2 regions of the Streptomyces sp. NBC_00353 genome follow, and region 2 is predicted to be linked to the other one. Evidence: predicted binding sites of a transcription regulator. Region 2 holds the regulator's gene; the other holds the start of a gene.
The links. Region 2 encodes HspR, which represses chaperone genes until heat shock. Its sites were predicted from a motif close to TTGAGNNNNNNNNNCTCAA; they were not measured.
Positions count from the first base shown of each region.

Region 1 (15,679 bases), 1.1 Mb from region 2:
GTTGCGGTCGTCCTCGCTCGGGCCCTCGTCCTGGGGCTGCACGGGCAGCCCGGTGAACGGGTCGATCTGCGGGGTGGTGGCCACTTCGCGGGGCACCGACAGCGCGGCGATCAGCAGCCCGCGGGTGGCGGAGGCCTGCTCTGCCGCCTGGCCGAGGGCAAGGGGCGCACGGGTGGCCTCGGCGGCGCGCGGCGGCGTCTTCTCGGCCAGTTCGTCGGCGAGGTCCTGCAGCTTGGCGATGACCTCGGAGTACGCCTGGTGGGCCGCGAGCGCCGAGCCCTTGCCGGTGAGCGCGGTGCGGCGCAGCGAGGGGATCGTGGAGAGGTCGCGGCGCAGCGCGGCCGGGGCCGTGTCGCGGATCTCGTCGATCTGCTGGTCGACGCGGGCGCTGCGGCTGCTGGGTCCGTCGCTCTTCGGGCCGGACTTCTCGGCCCGGCCGCTCGCGATGTAGGCGGTGACCTCGTCACGCTCGTCCGCGAGGGCGTGCGCGAGCGCCACCGCCTGCTGATTCAGCTCGGCGAGCGTGACCAACCGCTGGGACTCGTTCAGTTCGGAGGAGGCGCCGAGCGCCGCGGGCGCACCCGCGGCGATGACGGTGATGCCGACGACCGCGACGCCGGCGACCAGCCGGCTGCGTACGCGTACGGTGCGCCGGGTGGGCTCACCTTCGGCCGGCGGCAGAGGTGTCGCCCCGGAACCGCTTCGCTTGCTGCCCTTGCTCCGAGGCCGCTTCTTCTGCACCGGTGCTCGCAATCTTGACTCGTCCACCCTTGAAGCAGAGGTGACGTTCGGTCACATGGAACGGCGCCCCGACCCCTGGTACGGCTTCTGACCATTCCAGTGCTTTTGAGAGGGGGGCGCGCATCAACCGCTCCGCCACCTGAACGAGTGAACATCACTCCAGAGTTGACGAACAAGTCTCCCCACACGCGTCGTCGCGCACACCCGGGCCCCGGGCTGGAACTTCCGCGCAGGCTTTGGCAGGATGCCCGCCCGCACGCCGCTCGGAGCCATTCCTTCCGCTCAAGAGGCAGGGCTGACCTGCCCGTACGGTCCAACGACGCACTCGTGCAGGGTCGGTGAAGGCGTCGTGCAGACTTGCCGTATGCGTATCGAACTCGCCACCGTCCCCGGTAGCCCCGGGCGCCCCAACGAGGACTGGGCAGCCACCGCGCTTCCCGCCTCCGGCCAGGGCGGGACGCTGGTCCTGCTCGACGGCGTCACTCCGCCGCAGGGGAACGACGGTTGTGTGCACTCCGTCCCGTGGTTCACCGCTCGACTGGGCGCCTCCCTGGTCGAACTGTCGGGTTCGCGGCGGGATCTGCCCCTCATGGAGGTCCTCGCCGAGTCCATCCGGCGCACCGCCGACACGCACCGTTCCTCCTGTGACCTTTCTCACGTACGTACGCCGCAGGCGACCGTCGTGATGGCGCGCTGGGACGAACACGAGATCGAACACCTGGTGCTCTCCGACTCGGTACTGCTGTTCGAGTCGACGGACGGCTCGGTACGCGCACTGCTCGACGACCGGCTCGACCGGCTGCCACCGGGCTCCCTGGCCACCGAGGCGATCGCCGACGCACAGGTGCGCAACAAGGAGGGCGGCTTCTTCACCGCTGCCGCCGACCCCTCGGTGGCGGCCCGCGCGGTGACCGGGCGGACGCCGCGCGCCGAGGTGCGGGCGCTGGCCGCGCTGACGGACGGGGCGAGCCGCTGGACCGAGATGTTCCGCGAAGGGGACTGGGCAGCCTGCCTCGGGGTGCTCCACAAGGAGGGCACACAGGGGCTGATCGACCGGGTCAGGGCGCTGGAGGACGCGGACACGGAACGCACGCATCTGCGGCGCAGCAAGACGCACGACGACGCCACGGCGGCCTACGCGGTGCTGTAGGTCACCCGGGTACACGGTCGGCCGGGAGCGCGGAGGGTACTCCCGAGTGGACGGTTTCCACAGGGCGGAGGTCCGGGAGCGCCCGGGAATGCCGGGCCGGTCCAGGCGCCGGCCGGGTCGAGCCCGGCTCCCTTCATTCCTCCGCGCGGGTGTTCAAGTGGTGCAGCAACCGGGCCAGTTCCGCCACCTCGGCCCGGTCCCAGTCGGCGAGCTTGCGTACGTACCGCTCACGGCGGGCGTCGCGGACGCTGCGGTAACGCGCGAGTCCCTCGTCGGTGAGATGGACGAGGAAGGCCCGCCCGTCGGCCGGATCGGGCTCGCGCGCCACCAGTCCGAGGTCCTCCAGGGCGCGCAGTTGACGGCTCATGGTCGCCTTGCCGACCCCGAAGTACGCCGCGAGATCGGTGGCCCGCTGCTGCCCCGCCGACTCCAGCTGCACGAGGAGTCCGTACGCCGCGGACTCCAGTTCGGGGTGGACCTCGCGCGCCATTTCGCCGGAGCTCGACCGCGCCCGGCGCAGGAACACGGCCAACTCCCGCTCCAGCGCCAGGAATACGTGGTCCACACCAGTCGCCCCGGTCGCGCCGGGTTCACTGCCGCTTTCGCTCCCGTGCACGTCAACACCCCTCATGAGCTTTCCTGCCGCTGAAAGTTTCTTTCACTGCTGGTCATCGCCGCAGCTCCGCCAGTATTTCGCAGGCGTAGACCAACGGCACCGCCCAGGCCCCCTTCCGCCGCGCGGGTCTACGTGCGTAGCGTCACTCCTGACATGTCCACACCATTACATGTCACAGGGGTGCGCCGAGCCGCTCCCCTGGGTCGGCAGATCCCCCCACCGAGACCTCGGAGGCACGCAATGCCCGTGCACAGATCCGGATCCGGAACGACCCGCCGCTCGCGCTTGGCGGCGATGGGAACTCTTCTCGCAGCACTCTCGCTTCTGCTCACCCTGCCCGGCGCGGCCACCGCGGCCGACTCCCCCACCGCCACCACCACACCCGCACGCGGGTCGGCCACGATGGGCATGGGTGTCGTCGCCCATGACGGCCAGGGCGGCCTGCCGCGTGACACGCGCGCCGTGCAGACCGAAGGCGTGGACGTCAGCAGCCACCAGGGCAACGTCGACTGGGCGACCCTCTGGAACAGCGGTGTCCGGTGGGCCTACACCAAGGCCACCGAAGGCACCTACTACACGAACCCCTACTTCGCCCAGCAGTACAACGGCTCGTACAACGTCGGCATGATCCGGGGCGCGTACCACTTCGCCACCCCGGACACCACGAGCGGCGCGACCCAGGCGAACTACTTCGTGGACCACGGGGGCGGCTGGTCGCCGGACGGCAAGACCCTGCCCGGCGTCCTCGACATCGAGTGGAACCCGTACGGCGACCAGTGCTACGGCAAGACCGCGGCCGCCATGGTCTCCTGGATCCGCGACTTCGTGAACACGTACAAGTCACGCACCGGCCGCGACGCGGTCATCTACACCGCGACCAGCTGGTGGCAGGCCTGCACCGGCAACAACGCGGGCTTCGCCACCACCAACCCGCTCTGGGTGGCCCGCTACAACACCACCGTCGGTGAACTCCCGGCCGGCTGGAGCTACTACACCATCTGGCAGTACACGTCGTCCGGCCCGTACGTCGGCGACCACAACCACTTCAACGGCGCCCTCGACCGCGTACAGGCACTCGCCAACGGCTGAGTCCCGCCCCGCCGGGCCCCGGTGACGCACCCCGTCACCGGGGCCCGGACCGCCCCTGGGCACGGCCCGCGACCGGCTGCCCGGAAATCGCGGATACCGGGGATACGCGGAACGGCCCGCACCGCCCTCTCGGGGGTGCGGGCCGTCCGACCGGCCGCGCACGTCATGCCACGCCCGTCACGCCATGGCGCTCACGCCGCGGCCGGGATCCTCTCCTCCACCCTGGCCGAAGCCGGGGCGAGAGCGATCTCCAGCACCTGACGGACATCCGTCACCGGGTGGACCTCCAACTTGTCGAGGACCTCGGCCGGGACGTCGTCCAGATCGGCCTCGTTCCGCTTCGGGATCACCACGGTGGTGATCCCGGCGCGGTGAGCGGCCAGCAGCTTCTGCTTCAGGCCGCCGATCGGCAGCACCCGTCCGGTCAGCGACACCTCGCCGGTCATCGCCACATCCGTACGGACCAGCCGCCCGGAGAGCAGCGAGGCCAGTGCCGTCGTCATCGTGATACCGGCACTGGGGCCGTCCTTGGGGACCGCGCCCGCCGGGAAGTGGATGTGCGCTCCCCGGTCCTTGAGATCGGCGACCGGCAGTTCCAGTTCGGCGCCGTGCGACCGCAGGAAGCTGAGCGCGATCTGCGCGGACTCCTTCATGACGTCGCCGAGCTGGCCGGTCAGGGTGAGTCCCGCAGCACCCGTCTCCGGATCCGCCAGCGACGCCTCGACGAACAGCACGTCTCCGCCGGCGCCGGTCACCGCGAGTCCGGTCGCCACGCCCGGCACCGCGGTGCGGCGCTCGGCCGGGTCCTGGGCGGACTCGGGAACGTGGTGCGGCCGTCCGACGAGACCCCGCAGGTCCTCGTCGGTGACGGTGAACGGGAGCTCCCGGTCGCCCAGCTCGTGCTGGGCCGCGACCTTGCGGAGCAGCCGGGCGACGGCCCGCTCGAGGTTGCGTACGCCCGCCTCGCGGGTGTATTCGCCGGCCAGCTTGCGCAGCGCCGACTCGTCGAGGGTCACCTCGTCCTTCTCCAGACCGGCCCGCTCCAGCTGGCGCGGCAGCAGGTGGTCCCGGGCGATGACGACCTTCTCGTCCTCGGTGTAGCCGTCGAGCCTGACCAGCTCCATGCGGTCGAGCAGCGCCTCCGGAATGGCTTCCAGGACATTGGCGGTGGCCAGGAAGACCACGTCGCTGAGGTCGAGCTCGACCTCCAGGTAGTGGTCACGGAAGGTGTGGTTCTGCGCCGGGTCGAGCACTTCGAGGAGCGCCGCGGCCGGGTCACCGCGGAAGTCGGAGCCGACCTTGTCGATCTCGTCGAGCAGGACGACCGGGTTCATGGAACCGGCCTCCTTGACAGCGCGGACGATGCGTCCGGGAAGCGCACCGACATACGTACGCCGATGGCCGCGGATCTCCGCCTCGTCCCGCACACCGCCGAGCGCGACACGGACGAACTTGCGCCCCATGGCGTGCGCGACGCTCTCGCCGAGGGACGTCTTGCCGACGCCGGGAGGCCCGACGAGGGCCAGCACCGCACCACCGCGGCGCCCGCCGACGACCCCGAGACCGCGGTCGGCACGGCGCTTGCGCACGGCGAGGTACTCGGTGATCCGCTCCTTCACGTCCTCCAGGCCCGCGTGCTCGGCATCGAGGATCTCCTTGGCGGCGCGGATGTCGTACGCGTCCTCGGTGCGCTCGTTCCACGGCAGTTCGAGGACGGTGTCCAGCCAGGTGCGGATCCAGGAACCCTCGGGGCTCTGGTCGGAGGAGCGCTCCAGCTTGTCGACCTCCTTGAGCGCGGCCTCACGGACGTGCTCGGGAAGATCGGCGGCTTCGACGCGTGCCCGGTAGTCGTCGGACTCGTCCTCCGGGTCACCGTTGAGCTCGGACAGCTCCTTGCGTACGGCTTCGAGCTGGCGCCGCAGCAGGAACTCGCGCTGCTGCTTGTCGACACCCTCCTGGACATCCTTCGCGATGGACTCGGCGACGTCCTGTTCGGCGAGGTGCTCGCCGAGCCACTGGATGGCGAGCTTCAGCCGGGCGACCGCGTCGGCGGTCTCCAGGAGCTGCACCTTCTGGGTGGTCGTGAGGAAGGGTGAGTAACCGGAATTGTCGGCGAGGGCCGAGATGTCGTCGATCTGCTGGACCCGGTCCACCACCTGCCAGGCACCGCGCTTCTTCAGCCAGCTGGTGGCCAGGGCCTTGTACTCCTTGACCAGCTCGGCGGCGACACCGGGAAGCGGCTCGGGGACGGACACGTCCACGCGTGTCCCCTCCACCCAGAGCGCGGCCCCGGGTCCGGTGGTCCCGGCGCCGATCCTCACCCGGTCACGGCCGCGGATGAGCGCACCGGGGTCGCCGTCGGAGAGCCGGCCGACCTGCTCGACGGTACCGAGCACACCCGTTCCGGTGTACGTCCCGTCGATCCGCGGCACGAGCAGCACCTCGGGCTTGCCGCCACCCGGCCGGACGGCTGCCTGCGCGGCCTCCACGGCGGCGCGCACATCGGTGTCGGACAGGTCGAGAGGAACCACCATTCCGGGCAGCACGACCTCGTCGTCGAGCGGCAGCACAGGCAGGGTCAGCGGAGTGACCGCGTTGGGCTCATTAGCCATGATCTCCCCTTCGGCATTCAAGTTGAGCTATGCAGGCTCAATGCTCCTGAGCGACATAATGTTCCCGCGGCTGCGTTCGCTCTCAGCGATCTTCCTGGTGCCTCGCCCGCCACCTGCGAAATCCGTTCGCGACTGCCTTGCGCACGGTGGGAGAGTGCCCGCATGGGTGACACACGCGGGGGCGACAGGGGCCTGGCCGAGGACGGGACGATCAGACGTGAAGGCTCGCTGAGCCGCGTACCGGCAACGTTCGCCCCCGTGGTCGAGGCGGCCCGCTCCCGGATCACCGATGCGTTCGACGCCGCGCAATGGCACAGCGCCTACCTCTACCGCAGCATCCCGCGGGTCACGGCCATTCCCGGCGTCTCCGACCTGGACCTGCTGCCCGCCCTGCACGCCGAACCGACCGAGTCCGACCAGGCCGCCGCCCGGCCGTCGACGCCGCTCTCGACGCCTCGTTCGGCCCGCGACATGGAGGAGGCCGCGGAGATCTTCGGCCGGTACCGCCCGGAGCGAATCGGTGAACGGCGTCCCGATGACGACGGCAGCAGTAGCAGCGGGGGCGCAGCACCGCGTACCTCTGCCGCACAATCCCGTCCGCACCGCGCAGGGCACCTGCCGCAGATGAACCGGTGAGGCACCGCCGTCCGATACCGGTAGAGGGGACGTGAGGCTGATGCACCCCTCGGGGGAGAACGGGACCGGCGATGACGACGCGCTGCTGCGCGCCGTCGCACATGCGGATGCGGCGGCTCTCGCCACGCTCTACGGCCGGCATGCCGACCGACGCTTCGCCCGGCTGAGCCGCCGGTGCGCGCACGTACGCGGCCGGCCGCGGTCCGTCCCTCCCGCAGACCGTCTCGGACGGCTGCTTCCTGGTCTCGATCGCCCTGGCCGGTTTCGTCGTCGGCCGACTGCCCCCGTGGCGGCTGACCGCACCGGTTCCGGCGTTCTGCACGTACGTCGGGGCGGCGCTCCTGGCCGGGGCGGCGCTCCTGGTGGTGCGCGGCGCACGGCCGGAGCCCCGGTGACCACACCTTTCGACTCCTCGCGCCCCACCCGGATCCACCGATTCCGGCCCCGCCCGCGCCGTCCGACGAGGATGGTGGAATCCATCCGCCGCCTACCGGAGACCGAGGACATGCCGACCGCCGACCGCCGCACCGCTCACAGCTCCGTCACACTCGACCGCCGCGAGGGACCGTACGGGGAGGTCGTCCTGCGGGAGCGGGGGGACGACTTCGAGATCATCGCCAACGGGTGCTTTCTGATGGACACCGCGGACGGGCGCTCCGAACGGCTGTTGATCGATGCCGCACTCGCCGCACTGCCCGCCGGGCGGACGGATCCGGCAGTGCTCGTCGGAGGGCTCGGGGTCGGCTTCTCGCTGGCGCACGCCGCCGCCGAGCCGCGCTGGGGGCGAATCGCGGTGGTCGAGCGGGAACAGGCGATCATCGACTGGCACCTGGACGGGCCGCTGGATCGGATCTCCGCTGCGGCGCTCGCCGATCCGCGGACGGCGATCCTGGCGACGGATCTCGTCACTTATCTGCGTACGACTACGGACCGTTACGACGCGTTGTGTCTGGACATCGACAACGGACCGGACTGGACCGTCACCGAGGACAACGGAAGTCTCTACTCCGCTTCCGGCCTGGCGGACTGCTGGGAACGGCTCAATCCGGGTGGGGTGCTGGCGGTGTGGTCCGCGCAGCCGTCCGCCGCCTTCGAACAGGCCCTGCAGAATGCCGGATTCAGTGGCGTAAGGACGGAAGAGGTGCATGTTGCCCGAGGTGTGCCCGACGTGGTTCATCTCGCACTTCGGGACGGCTGAGGTTCCCCCGCCGGGTATCCGGGCCCCTGGACGCCCGGGGGCCAAGCGTCACAAGACAGACACTCCGCCGCCTGCTTGCGTCCAACCCGTTCCCGTGCCGTTACACCCTGCGTAGCCGGGAACAGTCTGCTGGCTTTACGCTGCTGAGCGGCAAACGGGATCACCCACGAAATTCACAAGCGAAGACCGTGCGTCCGGGGGAATGACCCCCGCGAGAACGGGCAGGGGCGGGGCGATGGAACAGACACACACCACCCACAACGGTGTCGCGGCCACCCCGGGCGCGCAGCGCCGGGTGCTGGTGGTCGAGGACGACGCGACGATCGTCGACGCCATTTCCGCACGCCTGCGGGCCGAGGGCTTTCTGGTGCAGACCGCGCTCGACGGCCCCGCGGCCGTCGACGCGGCCGAGGCCTGGCAGCCCGACCTGATGGTGCTCGACATCATGCTTCCGGGCTTCGACGGCCTGGAGGTCTGCCGCCGGGTTCAGGCCACACGGCCGGTGCCGGTGCTGATGCTGACCGCCCGGGACGACGAGACCGACATGCTCGTCGGCCTCGGCGTCGGCGCCGACGACTACATGACCAAGCCGTTCTCCATGCGTGAACTGGCGGCCCGGGTGCATGTCCTGCTGCGCCGGGTCGAGCGCGCTGCGCTGGCCGCGGTGACGCCGCGCAGCGGCATCCTGCGCCTCGGCGAGCTGGAGATCGATCACGCCCAGCGCCGGGTCCGGGTGCGCGCGGAGGACGTCCACCTGACGCCGACCGAGTTCGACCTGCTGGTCTGCCTGGCGAACACACCGCGCGCGGTGCTCTCCCGGGAGCAGCTGCTCGCGGAGGTCTGGGACTGGGCGGACGCTTCCGGTACCCGCACCGTCGACAGCCACATCAAGGCGCTGCGCCGGAAGATCGGCGCGGAGCGGATCCGTACCGTGCACGGTGTCGGTTACGCCCTGGAGACCCCGGCGCCATGACCCGGCCCGGCTCCGGACTGCGCCCTTTCTCGATCAAGGCCAAGCTGGGCACGCTGGTCGTGGTCTCGGTGTTCATCACGACCGGACTGCTGATGGTGGCGGTGCGCACCAGGACCGAGCTGCGGTTCATCACGGTGTTCTCGGTGATCGCGACGCTGCTGATCACCCAGTTCGTGGCGCACGGGCTGACGGCGCCGCTGGACGAGATGACGAAGGTGGCCCGGTCGATCTCGCACGGCGACTACACCCGACGGGTGCGGGGCGCGGACCGGCGGGACGAGCTCGGCGATCTGGCCCAGACGATCAACCTCATGGCGGACGATCTGGAGGCCGTGGACCTGCACCGCAAGGAGCTGGTGGCCAATGTCTCGCATGAGCTGCGCACTCCCATCGCGGCGCTGAGAGCCGTCCTGGAGAACGTCGTGGACGGGGTCTCCGCCGCTGATCCGGAGACCATGCGCACGGCGCTGAAACAGACGGAGCGGCTCGGCAGGCTGGTGGAGACGCTGCTGGACCTGTCCCGGCTGGACAACGGGGTGGTCACCCTCAAGGCCCGCCGTTTCGAGGTGTGGCCGTATCTCTCGGGCGTACTGAAGGAAGCGAACCTCGCCGCCTCGCACCGCAGGCTGTCCTCCGGCTCCGGGAACCACACCCGCACGGACGTACATCTGCATCTGGACGTGTCGCCGCCCGAGCTGACCGCGCACGCGGACGCGGAGCGGCTCCACCAGGTGGTGGCCAATCTGATCGACAACGCGGTCAAGCACAGCCCGCCGCACGGCCGGGTCACGGTGCGGGCACGGCGCGGCACGCTGCCGGAGTCGCTGGATCTCGAGGTCGTGGACGAGGGTCCGGGCATTCCGGAGTCCGAGCGGCACCGGGTCTTCGAGCGTTTCAACCGTGGCAAGGTGGCGTCCCCGCACGGTCCGGGCAGTGACGGCGGTACGGGCCTGGGCCTGGCGATCGCCCGTTGGGCCGTGGATCTGCACGGCGGTCGCATCGGAGTGGCCGAATCGGCTCGCGGCTGCCGGATCCAGGTCACCCTTCCGGGGATCTCTCAACCACGCAGTTGACGTAGGGCCCGAACCGGAAGGGCACGTTCTACGCGTCGTCCCACGAGGGGATATGGTCCACGTGGCCGTAGCCACGGCCACGCGTACCCGGAGTGAAGCGGAACCACGCTTGTTTCCCGCCATTTCCAGCACCGAAACCCGCTCTTTGATGTGACTTGCACGACGAAGACCGGCCCGGTCTGCATGGAACGGTCAAGGAGGCGTAGCCTTGATTTCCGCTGTCCATCACCTTGTGAAGCGGAAGAGGGCGGTTGCCGCCGTGTCGTCTCAGTCCCCCAGTAACTCGAGCATCTCGACCGACCAAGCCAGCCCGGGTGCAAACCCGGCTGCCGCTTTCGGCCCCAATGAGTGGCTCGTCGACGAGATCTACCAGCAGTACCTCCAGGATCCCAATTCGGTCGATCGCGCCTGGTGGGACTTCTTCGCCGACTACAAGCCGGGTACGTCCGGCACGGCGGACAAGCCCGTTCCCGGCGCCGCAGCCGCGGGGGCTGCGGTAACTCCGGCCCCGGCTGCCACCGCACCGGCGCAGACCGACCACGCCGCACCGGCCGCTCCGGCGCAGCCCGTGGCCCAGGCTCCGGCTCCGGCCGCCGCACCCGCCGCCCCGGCGGCGCCCGCGGTTGCCGCACCCGCTGCTCCGGCCGCACCGGCCGCTCCGGTGAAGGCCGCGCCCGCGGCACCCGCCGCGCCGGCAGCCGCGAAGGCCCCCGCCAAGGCGGCCCCGGCCACCGCGGCGGCCGAGGGCCCCGAGTACGTGACGCTGCGCGGTCCGTCCGCCGCCGTTGCGAAGAACATGAACGCCTCGCTGGAGCTGCCGACGGCCACGTCCGTCCGCGCCGTCCCGGTGAAGCTGCTCTTCGACAACCGCATCGTCATCAACAACCACCTCAAGCGCGCCCGCGGCGGGAAGATCTCCTTCACGCACCTCATCGGGTACGCGATGGTGCAGGCCCTCAAGGCCATGCCGTCGATGAACTACTCCTTCGCGGAGAAGGACGGCAAGCCGACCCTGGTCAAGCCGGAGCACGTCAACCTCGGTCTGGCCATCGACCTGGTGAAGCCGAACGGCGACCGCCAGCTGGTCGTCGCGGCCATCAAGAAGGCCGAGACACTCAACTTCTTCGAGTTCTGGCAGGCGTACGAGGACATCGTCCGCCGCGCCCGCATCGGCAAGCTCGGCATGGACGACTTCACCGGAGTCACCGCCTCGCTGACCAACCCCGGCGGCATCGGCACCGTCCACTCGGTGCCCCGCCTGATGCCCGGTCAGGGCCTCATCATGGGTGTCGGCGCGATGGACTACCCGGCGGAGTTCCAGGGCACCTCCCAGGACACCCTGAACAAGCTGGGCATCTCGAAGGTCATGACGCTGACCTCGACGTACGACCACCGGGTCATCCAGGGCGCCGCCTCCGGCGAGTTCCTGCGGATCCTGGCCCAGCTGCTGCTCGGCGAGAACGAGTTCTACGACGAGATCTTCAAGGCGCTGCGCATCCCCTACGAGCCGGTCCGCTGGCTCAAGGACATCGACGCCTCGCACGACGACGACGTCACCAAGGCCGCGCGGGTCTTCGAGCTGATCCACTCCTACCGGGTCCGCGGTCACGTCATGGCCGACACCGACCCGCTGGAGTACCGCCAGCGCAAGCACCCCGACCTGGACATCACCGAGCACGGCCTCACCCTGTGGGACCTGGAGCGGGACTTCGCGGTCGGCGGTTTCGCCGGCAAGACGATGATGAAGCTCCGCGACATCCTCGGTGTGCTGCGTGAGTCGTACTGCCGCACCACCGGCATCGAGTTCATGCACATCCAGGACCCGAAGCAGCGCAAGTGGCTCCAGGACCGGGTGGAGCGTCCGCGCCCGAAGCCGGAGCGCGAGGAGCAGCTGCGGATCCTGCGCCGCCTCAACGCCGCCGAGGCGTTCGAGACGTTCCTGCAGACCAAGTACGTCGGCCAGAAGCGGTTCTCGCTGGAGGGCGGCGAGTCCGTCATCCCGCTGCTCGACGCCGTCATCGACTCCGCAGCCGAGGCCCGCCTCGACGAGGTCGTCATCGGCATGGCCCACCGCGGCCGGCTGAACGTCCTGGCGAACATCGTCGGCAAGTCGTACGCGCAGATCTTCCGTGAGTTCGAGGGCAACCTCGACCCGCGGTCGATGCACGGCTCCGGCGACGTGAAGTACCACCTGGGCGCCGAGGGCACCTTCACCGGCCTGGACGGCGAGCAGATCAAGGTCTCGCTGGCCGCCAACCCCTCGCACCTGGAGGCGGTCGACCCGGTCCTGGAGGGCATCGCCCGCGCCAAGCAGGACATCATCAACAAGGGCGGCACGGACTTCACGGTCCTGCCCGTCGCGCTCCACGGCGACGCGGCCTTCGCGGGCCAGGGCGTCGTCGCCGAGACGCTCAACATGTCGCAGCTGCGCGGCTACCGCACCGGCGGCACCGTGCACGTGGTGATCAACAACCAGGTCGGCTTCACCGCCGCCCCGGAATCGTCGCGTTCCTCGATGTACGCCACCGACGTGGCGCGCATGATCGAGGCGCCGATCATCCACGTCAACGGCGACGACCCCGAGGCCGTCGTCCGGGTGGCCCGTCTCGCCTTCGAGTTCCGCCAGGCGTTCAACAAGGACGTCGTGATCGACCTCATCTGCTACCGCCGCCGCGGTCACAACGAGGGCGACAACCCGGAGTTCACCAACCCGCAGATGTACACCCTGATCGACAAGAAGCGCTCGGTGCGCAAGCTGTACACCGAGTCGCTCATCGGTCGCGGCGACATCACGCTGGAAGAGGCCGAGCAGGCGCTCCAGGACTTCCAGGGCCAGCTGGAGAAGGTCTTCGCGGAGGTCCGCGAAGCCACCTCGGCTCCGGCTCAGACCCATGTCCCGGACGCGCAGCCCGAGTTCCCGGTCGCCGTCACCACCGCGGTCTCCCAGGAGGTCGTGAAGCGGATCGCCGAGTCCCAGGTCAACATCCCGGAGCGGATCACGGTCCACCCGCGCCTGATGCCGCAGATGCAGCGCCGTGCCGCCTCGGTGGAGAACGGCACGATCGACTGGGGCATGGGCGAGACCCTGGCCATCGGTTCGCTGCTGATGGAGGGCACTCCGGTCCGGCTCGCCGGCCAGGACACCCGCCGCGGCACCTTCGGTCAGCGTCACGCGGTCCTCGTCGACCAGGTGACCGGCGAGGACTACACCCCGCTGCTCTACCTCACCGACGAGCAGGCCCGTTACAACGTCTACGACTCGCTGCTCTCCGAGTACGCGGCGATGGGCTTCGAGTACGGCTACTCGCTGGCCCGCCCGGAGTCGCTGGTCATCTGGGAGGCCCAGTTCGGTGACTTCGTCAACGGCGCGCAGACCGTCGTCGACGAGTTCATCTCCTCGGCCGAGCAGAAGTGGGGCCAGACCTCCGGCGTCACGCTGCTCCTGCCGCACGGCTACGAGGGCCAGGGCCCGGACCACTCGTCCGCCCGCCCGGAGCGCTTCCTCCAGATGTGCGCGCAGGACAACATGACGGTCGCCATGCCGACGCTGCCGTCGAACTACTTCCACCTCCTGCGGTGGCAGGTGCACAACCCGCACCACAAGCCGCTGATCGTCTTCACCCCGAAGTCGATGCTCCGTCTCAAGGCGGCGGCGTCGAAGGTGGAGGAGTTCACCACCGGCGGCTTCCGCCCGGTGATCGGCGACGACTCGGTCGACCCGAACGCGGTCCGCAAGGTCGTCTTCTGCGCCGGCAAGGTCTACTACGACCTGGAGGCCGAGCGCGAGAAGCGCGGTGTCACGGACACGGCGATCATCCGTCTGGAGCGCCTGTACCCGCTGCCGGGTGCCGAGCTCCAGGCCGAGATCGCCAAGTACCCGAACGCCGAGAAGTACCTGTGGGCCCAGGAGGAGCCGGCCAACCAGGGCGCCTGGCCGTTCATCGCCCTGAACCTGATCGACCACCTGGACCTGGCCGTCGGCGCCGACGTCCCGCACGGTGAGCGCCTGCGCCGTATCTCGCGGCCGCACGGCTCGTCCCCGGCGGTCGGCTCGGCCAAGCGGCACCAGGCGGAGCAGGCTCAGCTGGTCGCCGAGGTCTTCGAGGCCTGATCAGCGGCCGTACGAACCGGAGGGCCCGGTCCCGCGAGTGATCGCGGGAGCGGGCCCTCCGGCGTGTGCGGGGGGCGGCGGTCTCCGGCGCGGGAGTCAGATCAGCTGCGGCTCGAAATCCCAGAAGGGCCGGTTGCGCGAACGCGCCGAGACCGTGTGCACGTGCTGCGCCCCCAGTGTCGATACCAGGTCGCCCAGCGCTTCGCTCTCCACCTTGTCGGCCCGCCGACGGTCCCGGGTGCCGCGCAGATCCGCCGCATACGCGATACGGGCGGACAAGGTGAGCGGATGAGTGCGGCCGAGTGCCTCGGCAGCACGCGCGATGACCGATTCCGTCAAGGCCGCCGCGGACTCCGGCTCACCCACGAGATTGCGCAGCGCCGAGGCATTGATGGCGACGCCGAGGGTCCACGGGTGGTTCTCACCGACGGCGCGCGTCATGTCCAGGAGCGCATTCTCGCCCAGGACGTGCGCCTGCTCCCGCTCCCCGACGTTACGCAGGATCAGGGCATGGTTGGAGCGGACCCCCGCTACGTACGGGTGGTTCTCGCCGAGCATCCGTACGTACCCGTCGACGACGCGTTCGCTTATCGCCCTCGCCTGGTCGATGTCCGCGTGCTCACGGGCGAAGCAGCTCTGTCCGGCCGCAAACATCATGGTCAAGGGGTCGTCCTCGCCGAGCACCCGTTCGCTGCGTTCGAGTACGCGGGTGAAGAGGGACGCCGCTGCGGCTCGGTCGCCACCGCGGTAGAGGCACAGGGCCAGATTGTGTTCGGACAGGAGCGTCTGCGGGTTGTCCTGGCCCAGCACGATGTGGTGCATGCGGGTGCTGCGCGTCTGGAGGGACTCGGCCTCGGCGTACCGGCCCAGGAGCCGCAGATCGGTCGAGTAGTTGATCTCCGAACTCAGTGTCCAGCCGTGGCGGTGTCCCAGGCGGTCCCGGTGCTTGTCCAGGGTGCGCCGGTTGAGCTCCCGCGATTCCTCGTAGCGGCCGAGCAGACGGAGCGAAATGGCCAAGTTGTTCTGGGCGGTGATGGTCCGGGAGTCGTCGCCGAGGATTTCGCGGTAGGAGTTCAGCAGCCGCTGGGACATCTCCAGGGCGTCCTCGTACCTGCCGAGCCCCCGGAGATCCGCGGCGAGGCCGTTGCAGGCCCGCAGGAACTCCAGGTCCCTCTCGCCCCGCTCCCTGCGCAGATGATCCACCGCGGCCTGCTCCATGGCTGCGGTCTCCGCGTAGTTGCCCACGGAACGCAGCAGGTTGGCGTAGTTGTAGCTGAGGTCCCAGATCCGCGGGTGGGTCTCGCCGAGCAGCTCCTTCCAGGCGGCCATGGCCCGCCCGGCAAGCTTGATGCCCGCCCGGTACTCCCCAGAGAAGTACATGTAGCGCAGGCAGTTGAGCACCAGGGTGTGCACGGCAGGATCGGTGCTGCGCAGGACATCGGCCCATTTGAGATGCGGTGTGATCTCGGCGTAGGCGGGC
Region 1 is NZ_CP107985.1:3,975,499-3,991,177, forward strand. It holds gene OHA88_RS17875 (sensor histidine kinase) at 1-741, opposite strand, end outside; gene OHA88_RS17880 (hypothetical protein) at 1,106-1,891, shown strand; gene OHA88_RS17885 (MarR family winged helix-turn-helix transcriptional regulator) at 2,025-2,522, opposite strand; gene OHA88_RS17890 (lysozyme) at 2,748-3,596, shown strand; gene lon (endopeptidase La) at 3,788-6,208, opposite strand; gene OHA88_RS17900 (hypothetical protein) at 6,371-6,844, shown strand; gene OHA88_RS17905 (spermidine synthase) at 7,350-8,042, shown strand; gene OHA88_RS17910 (response regulator transcription factor) at 8,278-9,015, shown strand; gene OHA88_RS17915 (HAMP domain-containing sensor histidine kinase) at 9,012-10,088, shown strand; gene OHA88_RS17920 (multifunctional oxoglutarate decarboxylase/oxoglutarate dehydrogenase thiamine pyrophosphate-binding subunit/dihydrolipoyllysine-residue succinyltransferase subunit) at 10,348-14,199, shown strand; gene fxsT (FxSxx-COOH system tetratricopeptide repeat protein) at 14,296-15,679, opposite strand, start outside.
Region 1: lon (endopeptidase La) is a predicted target of HspR. The motif match lies at 6,231-6,249, and genes of this name have one in related genera.

Region 2 (15,679 bases):
GTCCCGGTGCTGTCCACCACCCGGGACGGGCTCACTGCGCTCACACGGCACGTGCGTGGTCAGTCGGCCATCACGTTTCCGAAGAACGGGTATCCGGCCGTGGAGATGCCCACGGCCGACGCGCCGAAGCTGACGGCGCCTTTGGTGGTCACGCCCGAAGAGGTGCCGCGCAGGCTCCAGACGGCGCCGTCCGCGCTGTTCTCGCCGTCCGCGCCGACGGAGAGGTCCGCGCGGCCGTCCGCGTTGAGGTCGGCGAGCCGCACGGCCGAACCGAAGTGGTCGTTGTCCTCGTTGGCGCCGGGGACTCCGGTGGTGCCCTGGTGGACCACCTTGACCCCACTCGTGGACAGGCCGCGCAGGTTCCCGCGGAACACGGTGACACTGCCGGCCAGCGTGGCGTCGCCGATGCTCTCGTAGTAACTGGAGACGGCGGCGTCGTCGTGTCCGTCACCGTCGATGTCGCCGATGGAGATCGCGTTACCGAAGTAGTCGCTCGACTCGTCGTCGCCGGGCACACCCGGGGTGTCCTGGTCGATGACTTGTGCCGTGCCGGTACGCACCCCTTCGTCACCACCTAGGTAGGTGACGATGGAGCCGCCTGCGTCGCCCTGACTGCCACCCCAGGCCCAGCTGACGATCACGTCGTCGTAGCCGTCGGCGTTGAGGTCACCGGTGGCCACGGTGTCGCCATCGGCGAGGATGTCCTGATAGGCCATGCCGGCCGCGGACCCCAGATAGACCAGGCTGCCGTCGGCGGCGCTGTAGCTGTTCGGGTTGTAGAAGCCCGTGACCAGCAGGTCGCTGTAGCCGTCCGCGTTGAAGTCCCCGGAGGTGAGCGTCCTGGCCCCGTGGGAGGTGCCGGGTTCCAGGTCGGTGCTCAGCTCGAACTTGGAAGCGGCTCCGGAGGACTTGGTGAATCCACCCCTGTAGATCCAGACTGCGCTGCCCGTGCTGCCCACCGCGAGGTCGGCTCTGCCGTCGCCGGTGAAGTCGCCCACGGCCAGGGACTTGCCGAAGAGATCGTGGCCGGACGGGTCCGGATCGCCGATGGTCGTCCCGCCGGACAGGCCACGGGCGCTGCCCCAGAGGACCACGACGGTGCCGCCGTTGGTGTCGGCGCCGACGTCCTCGCCGCCGGTCCCGACGACGAGGTCGGCGTATCCGTCGTTGTTCAGGTCGCCGGACGCGAGTACGGAACCGAAGGCGTCGTTCTTCTCACCGGTGCCGGGTACACCGCTGGAGTTCTGGCTGAGGACCGTGCGCCGGGAGGCGCTGATGCCGGATGCCGAACCGTAGTTGACCACTACGGCGCCGGCGCGGCTCGCACCGCCCACGGTGGCACCGACGGCGGCGGTCGCGAGGTCGCGGTACCCGTCGCCGTTGAAGTCGTCCGCGTACTTCGCGGGCGCGGCCGTCGCCGGGGTGGTCGGGAGAGTCAGGGGGGTGAAGGCCGCCGCCGTGAGCGCGACGACGGTCGCGATGGTGCGTTTGCGCATGATGTCAGGCTTCCGGGAGGGGGGAGGCCGGACCCACGACGGATGCGCGGGCCCGGCCGGATTGTGGTGCGGGGCCGGCGTCAGTCCGTGAAGTTGGCGCCCAGGCGCGGGGTGCCGGTGGCGGAGATGCCGAGGGTGGAGGTGTAGATGCCGGAGGAGGAGGCGAGGGTGCCGTCGGCGTTCACGCGGACCGGGTAGAGAGCGCCGTTGGAGCCGTTCTCCCCCAGCGCGCCCACGTACACCTCGTCGCGGCCGTCACCGTTGAGGTCGTCGAGGTGGACGTCCGAACCGAACTGGTCGTTCTTCTCATTGGTGTTGGGGACGTACGCGTTGTTCTGCTCGAGGAACAGGGCGCCCGAGCCGGTGATTCCGGAGCCGTCCGCGGCGCCGTACAGGACCGTCGCCGCCCCGGTGTCGGCGCCGCCGGTCAGGTCCTCGCCGGGGGTGCCGACGACCAGGTCGAGGTGGCCGTCGCCGTTGACGTCGCCGAGGTCGACCTCGGCACCGAAGCCGTCGCCGCCCTCGCTGCCGCCGGGGACGCCGGGGGTCTCCTGCGTGAACTTCTGGGTGTCGCCGGCGGACGGGCCCGACGCGGTGCCGTGCACCACGGAGACAGCCCCGCTTTCGGCCTTGCTGTTGGAGTCGGCCCAGAAGTTGCCGATGACGACGTCGTCGTAGCCGTCGCTGTCCGTGTCGCCGAGATCCGTGATGACACCGGTGGGCAGGCGCTGGGAGCGTGCCGCGCTCAGGCCCGACGTGCTGCCCGGGATCCAGAGGTTGGCGTTGTAGTCGGTCTCGGTCGAGTAGCCGTTGACGATCAGGTCGTCGCTGCCGTCGCCGTTGGCGTCGCCCGAGTGGAGGTTCCAGACCCCCGCGCCGTCGCCGCTGTAGACGGCGGCGGAGAGCGTGGTGTGCCGGCCTGTGGTGTTGGTGCGGGTGAACGGGCCGGTGAAGATGTCCACCGTGGCGGAACCGTGCTCGGACGCGATCGCGAAGTCGGCCTTGCCGTCGCCGTTGAAGTCGCCGGCCTCGGCCGGCCCGCCGAAGCCGTCGTGCTTGGTGGGCCGCGGGTCGGCGACCGTCGTACCGCCGGTGAGGCCCGAGGGCGAGCCCCAGAGGATCGCCGCCGTGCCGCCGTCCTTGTCGGAGCCGACGTCTTCTCCGGGGGCGCTGACCAGCAGGTCGTCGTATCCGTCGCCGTCGAAGTCCCCGTACGCCGAGTCTGCGCCGAAGACATCGCCGCTCTCGGCGTTGCCGGGTACGCCTGCCGTGTTCTGGCTGATCGTCGCGTACTTCTTGGAGACCGTGCCGCCGTAGACGACGGCGATCTGCCCGGCATCCGCGTGGCCGCCGACATAGGCGTGCGAGGCGGAGACGGCGGTGTCGCCGATGCCGTCGCCGTTGAAGTCGGCATCGGCGTCGGCGCGGGCCACGCCGGTCACCGCGGACGCGCTGCCTGCCGACACGGCGAGCAGCCCCGCGGTCAGCGCGGCGGCCGCCGCCGTCGCGGTGGCGAGGCGTATGCGCGTGGGAGAAGGAGCGGGGGTGCGCTTGTGCTTCTGCATGCGGGTTCTCCTGCAACATGCGGGGATGCCTGGCGGGCATCCGCAGTCAATGGGGTGCGTTCCATGGGCGTTTGCCGGGAGTTGTCCCAGGTGTGGCCCTGCGGTTGGCGAACAGGAGACTCGCGGTGGGGGTGGAGGGTTGTATGGGGGGTGCAACTATTTCTGGGGCGGGAGGTGGAGGCGGGAGGGAGGAGGCGCGGGGCCTCCCCTGAGACTCCCGCTGCCGGGCGAGCACAGCCTGTACGAAACCGCCCCGAAGTCCCTTCCCGGCGTCACCGGGACCACGCCCGGGCACGGCGGTTCCTCGTCGGCCTCGCGATACGGGATCCCGCCCCACCTCGCGTTCGCGCCGGGTGCTCCCGCCGCCACGTCCGCGTGGCGTCGGGCCGGGCGCGGCTATTCGATCCGGAGTCGTATGCCGATGTCGTGCGGTGTGAACCCTTGCGACCGGTGCGGATCGAGGCCGTCGGCCGTGCCGCGCAGCACGATGTACTGGCCCTTGCGCTTGTTGTAGAGCTCCCCGAACACGATCGCGTCATCGTGTCCGTCGCCGTTGACGTCGAGCAGCGGGCCCGAGTGGACGAAGTAGTTCCAGTAGTGCGGGTTCGGGCTGCCGGGCAGCCCGTCGCTCTCCGCGTCGACCGACTGCTCACCGTCGGTGGACGGCACACCGGAAGCGCCGCCCGGCAGCAGCGTGATCTTTCCGTCGTGGCGGCGGAAGCCGGGGGTGTCGACAAGGACGTCGGGTTTGCCGTCCCCGTTCACCTCGCCGACGACGGGCCCGTCGCCGAAGTCCTCGCGCCGCCCGGTGCCGAGCGCCGTGTCCGAACGTCCCGTCCCCAGCCCGGACGCGGCGCCGTAGCGGACGGTGACGCCGCCCCGGGCGCCGGGTGTCGGCAGGAGCAGGTCGGGAATGCCGTCCCCGTCGGCGTCCCCGGTGCCCGGGGTGGCGGGGCCGTCGAAGGTGGAGACGGCCCGGCCGAGCGCGGCCTCGGGCCGTGCGCGGAGCGCTTCCCGGCGTCGGGTTTCGACCAGGTCAGCGGGTGCGGGTCGGCGGTGCAGCCGGCGAGGAGGGCGGCGCCGCACAGGACGGCGGCCGCCGCCGGGAACGTACGCGGGCGGAAGGACGCGGACAGCCGGCGGAACGGACGCATCAGGCGGTGAACTCCTTCGGGGAGAAGGTGACGTGAGGCTTCTTGGCGACGAAGCCGCCACCGTCGGCGCCCGGGTGCACCGTCCTGTGCACCATCAGCTGTGACCCCGCCCGTGCCTCGACTGCAACTCGCCCATGATGCCGGTGGGGTGGAGGAGGGGTAGCGGTGGGGGCGGAGGGGCCGGAAATGACAGGAGGGGCTGATGGGGAGTTCCCCATCAGCCCCTCCTGCGGCCGAAAGCTACTTCACCGGCTCCGGCTCCGGCGCACTCTCGGACTCCGGCTCGCCCGCCGGGTCCGCCGGGGTCTTCACCGAGTCGAGCAGCAGCTGCGAGACGTCGACCACCTGGATCGACTCCTTCGCCTTGCCGTCGTTCTTCTTGCCGTTGACCGAGTCGGTCAGCATGACCAGGCAGAACGGGCAGGCGGTGGAGACGATGTCCGGGTTGAGGGAGAGGGCTTCGTCGACACGCTCGTTGTTGATGCGCTTGCCGATCCGCTCCTCCATCCACATCCGGGCACCACCGGCGCCGCAGCAGAAGCCGCGCTCCTTGTGGCGGTGCATCTCCTCGTTCCGCAGACCCGGCACCTTCGCGATGATCTCGCGCGGCGGCGTGTAGATCTTGTTGTGCCGGCCCAGGTAGCACGGGTCGTGGTACGTGATCAGACCCTCGACCGGGGTCACCGGGATCAGCTTGCCCTCGTCCACCAGGTGCTGGAGCAGCTGCGTGTGGTGGATGACCTCGTACTCGCCGCCGAGCTGCGGGTACTCGTTCGCGATGGTGTTGAAGCAGTGCGGGCAGGTCGCGACGATCTTCTTGGACGACTTGGGCTTCTTCGTCGTCTCGTCCTCGTCGTCCTCGCCGAACGCCATGTTCAGCATCGCGACGTTCTCCTGGCCGAGCTGCTGGAACAGCGGCTCGTTGCCCAGACGGCGGGCCGAGTCACCCGTGCACTTCTCGTCGCCACCCATGATCGCGAACTTCACGCCCGCGATGTGCAGCAGCTCGGCGAAGGCCTTGGTGGTCTTCTTGGCCCGGTCCTCCAGGGCGCCCGCGCAGCCGACCCAGTACAGGTAGTCGATCTCCGACAGGTCTTCGACGTCCTTGCCGACGATCGGGACCTCGAAGTCGACCTCCTTGGTCCACTCGACGCGCTGCTTCTTGGCGAGCCCCCAGGGGTTGCCCTTCTTCTCCAGGTTCTTGAGCATCGTGCCCGCCTCGGACGGGAACGCGGACTCGATCATCACCTGATAGCGGCGCATGTCGACGATGTGGTCGATGTGCTCGATGTCGACCGGGCACTGCTCCACGCACGCACCGCAGGTGGTGCAGGACCAGAGCACGTCCGGGTCGATGACGCCGTTCTCCTCGACCGTGCCGATGAGGGGGCGTTCGGCCTCCGCCAGAGCCGCGGCCGGGACGTCCTTCAGCTGTTCCTCGGACGCCTTCTCGTTGCCCTCCATGTCCTTGCCGCCACCGGCGAGCAGATACGGGGCCTTGGCGTGCGCGTGGTCGCGCAGCGACATGATCAGGAGCTTCGGGGAGAGCGGCTTGCCGGTGTTCCAGGCGGGGCACTGCGACTGGCAGCGACCGCACTCCGTGCACGTGGAGAAGTCGAGGATGCCCTTCCAGGAGAACTGCTCGACCTGGGAGACACCGAAGACGTCGTCCTCGCCCGGGTCCTCGAAGTCGATCTCCTTGCCGCCGGACGTCATCGGCTGCAGCGCGCCGAGTGCGACCGCGCCGTCCGCGTTCCGCTTGAACCAGATGTTCGGGAAGGCGAGGAAGCGGTGCCAGGCGACACCCATGTTGGTGTTGAGCGAGACCGTGATCATCCAGATCAGCGAGGTGCCGATCTTGATCATCGCGGTGAAGTAGATGAGGTTCTGGAGCGCGCCGAGGCCGAGTCCCTTGAAGGCGAGGACCAGGGGGTACGAGACGAAGTACGCGGCTTCGTAGCCCCCCACGTGGTGGATCGCGCCCTCGAGACCGCGCAGGGTCAGGATCGCCAGGCCGATGATGAGGATGACGTACTCGACGAAGTACGCCTGCCAGGCCTTGGAGCCCGCGAAGCGGGACTTGCGGCCGGCCCGGGAGGGCAGGTTCAGCAGCCGGATGGCGATCAGCACCAGGATGCCGACCGTTGTCATCAGGCCGATGAACTCGATGTAGAGCTCGAACGGCAGCCATTCACCGATGATCGGCAGCACCCAGTCGGCCTTGAAGAGCTGTCCGTACGCCTGGAGCAGCGTCGGTGGCAGCGTCAGGAAGCCGATGGCGACGAACCAGTGCGCGAAGCCGACGATCCCCCACCGGTTCATCCGGGTATGGCCGAGGAACTCCTTGGCCAGGGTGATCGTGCGCTGCTTCGGGTTGTCGGTGCGGCTGCCTGCCGGGACCGGCTGTCCGAGTTTGACGAACCGGTAGATCTGCGCGACGGCTCGGGCGATGAGCGCAACGCCGACCACAGTCAGCACCAGCGACACGATGATCGCGGCGAGTTGCATTTGGGGGCTCCTCGGGCCTGCGAGGGTGGGATCCGGCACTTGTGGGACGTGTCGGAGTACAAGCGATTACTAAGCAGTAACTTAATCAGTCTGTGCTGACACTATCCACTTATTCCGCCGCGCTGTAGCCGCGCAGTCGGTGATCTGTGTCGCTCAGGTGTGCCTTGCCGCGGTGGGTGGGCCTGTGGACCGCGGCGCGAAGCGGAATGTGTACCGCCGCCGCCAGGATCGTCAGGTCGAGTCCCAGCCAGTGGTGCTCGGCGTAGTGCTGGTCGAGCAGGGCCGGTTCGTCCCACGGCATTCCGGAGCGGGAGCGGATCTGGGCCAGGCCGGTCAGGCCGGGTCTCAGCTCCTGCCGCCAGTGTCGCGCGCCGGCCCCGTCCCCGGTGCCGCCGGTCGCTCCGTCGGCGGTTCCGGCCCGCTCGTCGTCCGGAGTGAGCGGTTCCGGTCCGACGAGGGAGAGCTCTCCGCGTACGACATGAGGCAGCCGGGAGAGCAGGTCGAGGCGCAGTCGGCGGGTGCGCAGGGTGCGCAGTACGAAGGGCCGGCCGGCCAGGCCGATCCGCACGGAGCGGGTCAGTACGCCGCCGGGAGGCCGCCGTGCGGCGAGCGCGACGGCTCCTGCGGCGAGCAGGGGGGCGGCCAGGACGAGCAGGACCGAGCCGAGGGTCAGATCCAGCGCGCGCTTCGCCGTCATCTGCGTCTGCATCGTGCACACCTGCCGGGTTGGACGGGTCGGATGCCGGTTTTGTGCATCTCGCGGCATTTTGTGACAGAACGATCCCATGCGGCGATGATGGAGCGGGGCGTGTGGGCCGTCGGGTCGGCAGGTGTCACCCTCGATCGCCGGTAGTGGGAGCCGGACATGTGCCCGGATATGTACCCCTCGGATCTCGGAGAAACTGCAGGTGGCGCGTGGTGTGTGCACGATAGTTGAGTCGACTCGACTCAGGTCTGTTGACTCTGAGGCGGGTGTCATGCATCCTTGAGTCAGATCCACTCAAGTAGTCAGTTGGAGGAATTGAAATGGCACGTGCGGTCGGCATCGACCTGGGCACGACTAACTCCGTCGTCAGCGTTCTCGAAGGCGGCGAGCCCACCGTCATCACCAACGCCGAAGGCGCCAGGACCACGCCGTCCGTCGTCGCCTTCGCGAAGAACGGCGAGGTGCTGGTCGGCGAGGTCGCCAAGCGTCAGGCGGTGACCAACGTCGACAGGACCATCCGCTCGGTCAAGCGCCACATGGGCACCGACTGGAAGATCGACCTCGACGGCAAGAGCTTCAACCCGCAGCAGATGAGCGCCTTCATCCTGCAGAAGCTGAAGCGCGACGCGGAGGCGTACCTGGGCGAGAAGGTCACCGACGCGGTGATCACCGTCCCGGCGTACTTCAACGACTCCGAGCGTCAGGCGACGAAGGAGGCCGGCGAGATCGCGGGCCTGAACGTCCTGCGTATCGTCAACGAGCCGACCGCCGCCGCGCTGGCGTACGGGCTCGACAAGGACGACCAGACGATCCTCGTCTTCGACCTCGGTGGCGGCACCTTCGACGTGTCGCTTCTGGAGATCGGCGACGGTGTCGTCGAGGTGAAGGCCACCAATGGTGACAACCACCTCGGTGGTGACGACTGGGACCAGCGCGTCGTCGACTACCTGGTGAAGCAGTTCGCCAACGGTCACGGTGTGGACCTGTCCAAGGACAAGATGGCTCTCCAGCGTCTCCGTGAGGCCGCGGAGAAGGCGAAGATCGAGCTGTCCTCCTCGACGGAGACCTCGATCAACCTGCCCTACATCACGGCGTCCGCCGAGGGCCCGCTGCACCTGGACGAGAAGCTCACGCGCGCCCAGTTCCAGCAGCTCACCGCGGACCTCCTGGAGCGCTGCAAGAACCCGTTCCACAACGTCATCAAGGACGCGGGCATCCAGCTCTCCGAGATCGACCACGTCGTTCTCGTCGGTGGCTCGACCCGTATGCCGGCCGTCGCCGAGCTCGTCAAGGAGCTGACCGGTGGCCAGGAGGCCAACAAGGGTGTGAACCCCGACGAGGTCGTCGCCATCGGTGCCTCGCTCCAGGCCGGTGTCCTCAAGGGTGAGGTCAAGGACGTTCTGCTCCTCGACGTCACGCCGCTGTCCCTCGGTATCGAGACCAAGGGCGGCATCATGACGAAGCTCATCGAGCGCAACACCACGATCCCGACCAAGCGGTCCGAGATCTTCACGACGGCCGAAGACAACCAGCCGTCGGTGCAGATCCAGGTCTACCAGGGCGAGCGCGAGATCGCGGCGTACAACAAGAAGCTCGGCATGTTCGAGCTGACCGGTCTGCCGCCGGCCCCGCGTGGTGTCCCGCAGATCGAGGTCGCGTTCGACATCGACGCCAACGGCATCATGCACGTCGCTGCCAAGGACCTCGGCACCGGCAAGGAGCAGAAGATGACCGTCACCGGTGGCTCCTCGCTGCCGAAGGACGAGGTCAACCGGATGCGTGAGGAGGCCGAGCAGTACGCGGAGGAGGACCACCGCCGTCGCGAGGCCGCCGAGTCCCGCAACCAGGGCGAGCAGCTCGTCTACCAGACGGAGAAGTTCCTCAAGGACAACGAGGACAAGGTCCCCGGTGACGTGAAGACGGAGGTGGAGGCCGCGCTCACCGAGCTGAAGGAGAAGCTCAAGGGCGAGGACACCGCCGAGATCCGTACCGCCACCGAGAAGGTCGCGGCCGTCTCGCAGAAGCTGGGCCAGGCGATGTACGCCAACGCACAGGCCGAGGGTGGCCCGCAGGGTGACCCGCAGCCCGGCCAGGCGCACGCCGACGGCGCGGACGACGTCGTCGACGCCGAGATCGTGGACGACGAGCGGGACGCCAAGGGCGGTGCGGTGTGACCGAGGAGACTCCGGGCTTCGAGGAGAAGCCTGACGTCCCCTCCGGCGCCACCCCTGACGGAGCTGAGCCGAAGGACGCCGCCCCCTCTTCGGAGGAGGGGGCGTCCCCGGCCGGGGACGCAGTACAGACAGTCGGCCTCACCGCCCAGCTGGACCAGGTCCGCACCGCGCTCGCAGAGCGCACGGGCGACCTCCAGCGGCTCCAGGCCGAGTACCAGAACTACCGCCGCCGCGTCGAGCGGGACCGGGTCACGGTCAAGGAGATCGCTGTCGCGGGTCTCCTGTCCGAGCTCCTGCCCGTGCTCGACGACGTCGGTCGCGCCAGGGAACACGGCGAGCTCGTGGGCGGGTTCAAGTCGGTGGCCGAATCGCTCGAGACGGTCGTCGCCAAGCTGGGCCTGCAGCAGTTCGGCAAGGAGGGCGAGCCCTTCGACCCGACGATCCACGAGGCGCTGATGCACTCGTACGCGCCGGACGTCACCGAGACGACCTGCGTGGCGATCCTCCAGCCGGGGTATCGCATCGGCGAGCGCACCATCCGCCCCGCGCGGGTGGCGGTGGCCGAACCCCAGCCGGGGGCGGCCCCTGCGGCGGCGAAGGAAGAGAAGACAGACGACGAGGAGAGCGGTGGCACCGAGGAGGTCTGACATTTCGTCCGACCACCGCGGGGCCCACCGTCTGCCCCGGCGACCGGCCCTCGGGCCGGTCGCCCGGCCGATCGTCCGGAAGGAGGGACGTCGATGAGCACGAAGGACTTCGTCGAGAAGGACTACTACAAGGTCCTCGGCGTCCCCAAGGACGCCACCGACGCCGAGATCAAGAAGGCGTACCGCAAGCTCGCCCGCGAGTTCCACCCGGACGCCAACAAGGGCGACGACAAGGCGGAGGAGCGCTTCAAGGAGATCTCCGAGGCCAATGACATCCTCGGCGACTCCAAGAAGCGCAAGGAGTACGACGAGGCGCGCGCCCTCTTCGGCAACGGCGGCTTCCGGGCCGGTCCCGGTGGTGCGGGAGGCAACTTCAACTTCGACCTGGGCGACCTCTTCGGAGGCACCCAGGGCGGCGGAGCCGGCGGCCCCGGTGGTTTCGGCGGCGGCGGCGGTCTCGGCGATGTCTTCGGCGGCCTGTTCAACCGGGGCGGCGGTGCGGGGACACGCGTGCAGCCGCGCCGCGGCCAGGACATCGAGTCCGAGGTGACGCTCAGCTTCACCGAGGCGGTCGACGGGGCAACGGTCCCGCTGCGGATGTCCAGCCAGGCGCCCTGCAAGGCGTGTTCGGGCACCGGCGACAAGAACGGCACCCCGAGGGTCTGCCCGACCTGTGTCGGCACCGGCCAGGTGTCGCGTGGCAGCGGCGGCGGGTTCTCGCTCACCGATCCCTGCGTGGACTGCAAGGGCCGGGGCCTCATCGCCCAGGACCCGTGCGATGTCTGCAAGGGCAGCGGGCGGGCGCGTTCGTCGCGCACCATGCAGGTCAGGATCCCGGCGGGCGTCTCCGACGGCCAGCGGATCCGGCTGCGCGGCAAGGGCGCTCCGGGCGAGCGCGGCGGCCCGGCCGGCGATCTGTACGTCGTCGTCCATGTCGACGCCCACCCGGTCTTCGGCCGCAGGGACGACAACCTCACGGTCACCGTGCCCGTCACCTTCGTGGAGGCGGCGCTCGGCGGCGAGGTGAAGGTCCCCACGCTCGGAGGACCCCCGGTCACCCTGAAACTGCCGGCCGGTACCCCCAACGGGCGTACGATGCGCGCCCGGGGCAAGGGTGCGGTGCGCAAGGACGGCACCCGGGGCGACCTGCTGGTCACCGTCGAGGTGGCCGTGCCGAAGGAACTGGGTCCCGAGGCGCAGGACGCGCTGGAGGCCTACCGGAAGGCGACCGCGGGGGAGGACCCGCGGGCGGAGCTGTTCCAGGCCGCGAAGGGAGCATGATGTGGACGGCCGACGACGTAATCCGTACCAACTGACCGATGACTCACCGGTGTACGTGATCTCGATCGCGGCCCAGCTCTCGGGCCTGCATCCGCAGACACTGCGCCAGTACGACCGCCTCGGCCTGGTCTCCCCGGACCGCACGGCCGGCCGCGGCCGGCGCTACTCGGCCCGTGACATCGAGCTGCTGCGCACCGTGCAGCAACTGTCGCAGGACGAGGGCATCAACCTGGCGGGCATCAAGCGCATCATCGAACTGGAGAATCAGGTGGCCGCGCTCCAGCAGCGCGTCGCCGAACTCTCCGCGGCAGTGGACGGCGCGGCGGCGGCGATGCAGCAGCGCGAGGCGCAGGTGCATGCGTCGTACCGGCGCGATCTGGTGCCGTATCAGGATGTGCAGCAGACCAGTGCGTTGGTGGTCTGGCGGCCGAAGAGGCCGAAGGAATAGGCGCGGTTACGGCGCACGCACGGCGGCCGAGGCCCGTCACCCGGAAACGGGTGGCGGGCCTTCCGCGTCGGCGGCGCCGGCAGCGGTGCCGTCCGGCTCGACGATGCCCGACCGGATGATGAGCGCGCCGAGATGGGTCCGGCTGGAGGCGTTGAGTGCCTGCATGAGTTTGGCGACGTGGGACCGGCAGGTGCGCACGCTGATGCCCAGCTTGCGGGCGACGGCGTCGTCGACATGGCCCTCGACCAGGAGGCGCGCGATGCTGCGTTGTACGGCGGTGACGGGGGTGCCGGGGGACACCTGGTGCGGGTGCTCCTCGATGGGGATGGCCTGGGCCCACAGCGCCTCGTACACCTGGACCAGATAGCGAACCAGGGCGGGGTGGCGGATCTCCAGGGCGACGTCGCGCTCCGGGGTGGCGGGGACGAAGGCGACCCGTCGGTCGAAGATGAGCAGCCGTTCGGCGGTCTGCTCGATGGTCCGCACTTGGAGGTGGCCGGGAGGTATCTGCTCCAGGTAGCCCTTGAGGTGCGGGCTGTAGCGTGCCGAGTGCTGATACAGGTGCCGGAGGCTGACCCTCCGATCGACGACGGAGAGGGCGTAGGGCAGCGCCTCCTCCAGCCGCTCAAGCGGCCGGGTGCTGCCGGGCTGCATCGTCAGAACCTCCTCCGACGCGTTCGCCGTCGCATCGTAGACAGCCGCTCTGATCTTCGGCTTTCCCTCGATGACGGTGATGGCGAGGTTGGGGTCCTCACTGACCACCGACGCCAGGGGGGCCAGCGAGTCCGCGAGGGCCGCGGTGCGCCGTATCCGTTCGTGGATCTCGCGGGTGACGGGCTGCAGCAGATGTGCCAGGGCGGCGGACGGTGGCACGGGGCGCATCCACGCGTCGTCCCGGGGGTCGGGGTGGACGAGCGCCATGTCGATGAGGCACGGGGCGGGTGCGAGGTCGGCGCGGGCGATCCGGCCGCTGCGGAGCGCCTCGGTGTAGAGCTGGAGTGCGGGGTCGCACAGTTCCAGATCGCCGTGCGAATGTCGTGGTATCTCCTCGTCTCTGCTCATTCGGGATCCCCTACTTTTGTGCACTGCAGCAAGATGACGGTGGTGGAAGCGTGGCCACCGGGGGAGTGTTGTCCCCGCCGGGTGGTGAACTCCTCCTGTGCAGCGGAAGCGTGGCCGCACTTCCCCGTGTCGCGGTCGCGGCCGCCCGCGTCCGGTAGGAGTGCGTCGTGGTCAGTGGTTCTGGTTCAGAATTCCCGACTGGGCTATGAGGTATCCGAGTTGGGCCCGGCTGCCGCTGCCGAGGGCGGCGTTCAGTTTGGCGATGTGCGCGCGGCAGGTGCGTACGTTCATTCCCAGGCGGCGAGCGATGGAGTCGTCGACGTGTCCCTCGACGAGGAGTTGGGCGATGGAGCGCTGGACGCCGCTGATGCCCTTGGGGACGGGGTCGTACTGGATCTCTTCGAGCAGTGGGTCGGCGCGCTGCCAGAGCTGTTCGAAGACCTTCGTCAGGTACGAGACCAGTCCTGGGTGGCGGAGCTCCAGGGCGACTTGGCGATCATCCTGTGCGGGGATGAAGGCGACTGTCCCGTCGAAGATGATCAGGCGCTCGATGAGCTCCTCGAGCGTACGGATCTCCACCTTGCCCTCGGCCAGCCGCTCCGCGTAGACGAAGGTGCCGCGGTTGTGCCGGACCGTGTGCTGGTAGAGGGTGCGGATGCTGACGCCGCGGTCTATCACTGCCTGGCCGCGTTCCAGGCCCTTGCTGAGGATGTGCTCGCTCCGGCCGCCTCCGGGCTGGATGGTGAGTACCTCGGTGCGGCACTCTGCGGTGGCGAGGTCGATGGCTGCGTTGATCCGATTGACGCCCTCGAGCACCGTGATGGCGTGCGTGGTCGGCGGGTCCTGGGCGCTGATGTCCATGAACGGTTCGAAGGAGTCGGTCAGTTCGACAGCGGCGTGTCGGCGTTCCTGGATTTCGCGTTCTATGGGGTGAAGGCGCTTGGCCAGCGCGGCGGACGGCGGAACCGGGCGGAGCCAGTCGGCGTCGTCGGGGTCGGGGTGCAGGAGCGCGAAGTCCATCAAGCACGGTGCCGGTTCCACCTCGGGACGGGATATGCGTCCGGAGCGCAATGCACTGGCGTAAAGCCGCTTTCCCGCCTCGCATAGGTCGGTGATCCCATGAGGATGTGCCGGTTTTGTGTTGCTTGTGGTCATTTCTCCACCCCCCATGTTCCTGAACGTGCAGGAACATGATGCATCGACCCGGTGGTGTTCGCGTGCCCAGGTGAGACATCTTCTTAGTGCGGGGGAGATGAACCCATCAAGTGAGGACGAAGCCGACTATGTACAAGCGAATGCTTCGCTCGGTGCTTGCCACTGCTTTCGTCGCGGCATTGGCCTGTGGCGTACTGAGTGGCGGTGATTTCGGAGGGGGCGCCGCTGCAGCGTCCGCGCCGAGCGCTGCCGCCCGGGGTGCTGAGTCGTTGAACGTGCCCGGCGATATCACCTGGGACAGCATTCCGGTGAATCTGGCGGGCGCATGACCATCCCGCCGGACGACCGGGTTTTCCGGCGGGAGATGGCCTCTGCCTACCGCTCAGGGTGGCACTTCATCGATCTGCTCACGGCACTCCCCCGCCATGGCGATTCGTTGATGGTCACCCTGCTCGGGGAGCCGATCGTCGTTGTCCTGGAGGACGACGAAGAGGTGCGCGCCTACCGATGCCTTCGTCGCCCCCGCGGGGCGCCGCAGCCCGTTCGTTGTGCCATCCGGTACGGAATGATCTTCGTCAACCTCGATCAGCGTGACCACCAGCTGATCGAACCCGAAACCATCACCGCCACCCCCCGCAGTGCCTGAGCGATCCCCCGTCGTTCCATGTCGCTCAGACACTTCCCCCACACAGCGGCGTCATCGTGACCTGAACACGGTGGCGCCGCTGTGCTGTCCGGGAACGGGCGGCGGGGAGCTGCCGGGGGTCAGGCCGTGCGGACCGGTGCGCCCCTGCCGAGGGCCCGGCCGAGGGTGATCTCGATGACGACCCGGTCCGGGTTGGGCGCCGGGGTGCGCTCGTAGCGTTCCGCGTAGCGGCGTACGGCGTCGTCGACCACGTCCTGCTCCGTGCGGATCGTCGCGCGGCCCTCCAGCGTCGCCCAGCGGCCCCGGTCGACCTGGCAGACCGCCACCCGTGCCCCGTCCGGGCCGGCGGCCAGGACGTGGGCGACCTTTCTGCTGCTCTTGTTGGTGATGATGCGCGCGAGCCCGGCCTCGGGGTCGTACGTCACGCCGACCGGCACCACGTGAGGGGTGCCGTCGGGGCGGAGGGTGGTCAGGGTGCACACGTGGTACTCGCGCCAGAAGGCGAGGTACTCGGGGCTGGGGTTGCGTACGTCTACGGCCATGGACCAAGGGTAGGCAGCCGTCGCCCGGCCCTGCGGTGGCGCAGGGGTTGTCCGGCCGGTTGACTCGGACACGAGCGGGTTTCTGTCGGTAGTTGCTGCCGGAGTCCGGCGGTTCTCGCCAGGGGCTCGCCTTGAGTGGAATAGACTCAACTTTGTGGACGTTGACTGAGTCAGTTGTCGCGAAAGAAGTGGACGGACCAGCCACCGCAAGGAGGAGAGAGCGCACGTGGACGCCGAGCTGACCAACAAGAGCCGGGACGCCATCAATGCGGCCACCAGCAGGGCCGTGAAGGAC
Region 2 is NZ_CP107985.1:5,112,834-5,128,512, reverse strand. It holds gene OHA88_RS23150 (FG-GAP repeat domain-containing protein) at 60-1,496, opposite strand; gene OHA88_RS23145 (FG-GAP and VCBS repeat-containing protein) at 1,577-3,061, opposite strand; gene OHA88_RS23140 (FG-GAP repeat domain-containing protein) at 3,458-4,147, opposite strand; gene OHA88_RS23135 ((Fe-S)-binding protein) at 4,456-6,723, opposite strand; gene OHA88_RS23130 (sugar transferase) at 6,833-7,432, opposite strand; gene dnaK (molecular chaperone DnaK) at 7,750-9,603, shown strand; gene grpE (nucleotide exchange factor GrpE) at 9,600-10,250, shown strand; gene dnaJ (molecular chaperone DnaJ) at 10,344-11,531, shown strand; gene OHA88_RS23110 (heat shock protein transcriptional repressor HspR) at 11,533-11,979, shown strand; gene OHA88_RS23105 (helix-turn-helix transcriptional regulator) at 12,016-13,041, opposite strand; gene OHA88_RS23100 (helix-turn-helix transcriptional regulator) at 13,213-14,196, opposite strand; gene OHA88_RS23095 (hypothetical protein) at 14,522-14,842, shown strand; gene OHA88_RS23090 (pyridoxamine 5'-phosphate oxidase family protein) at 14,962-15,384, opposite strand; gene clpB (ATP-dependent chaperone ClpB) at 15,611-15,679, shown strand, end outside.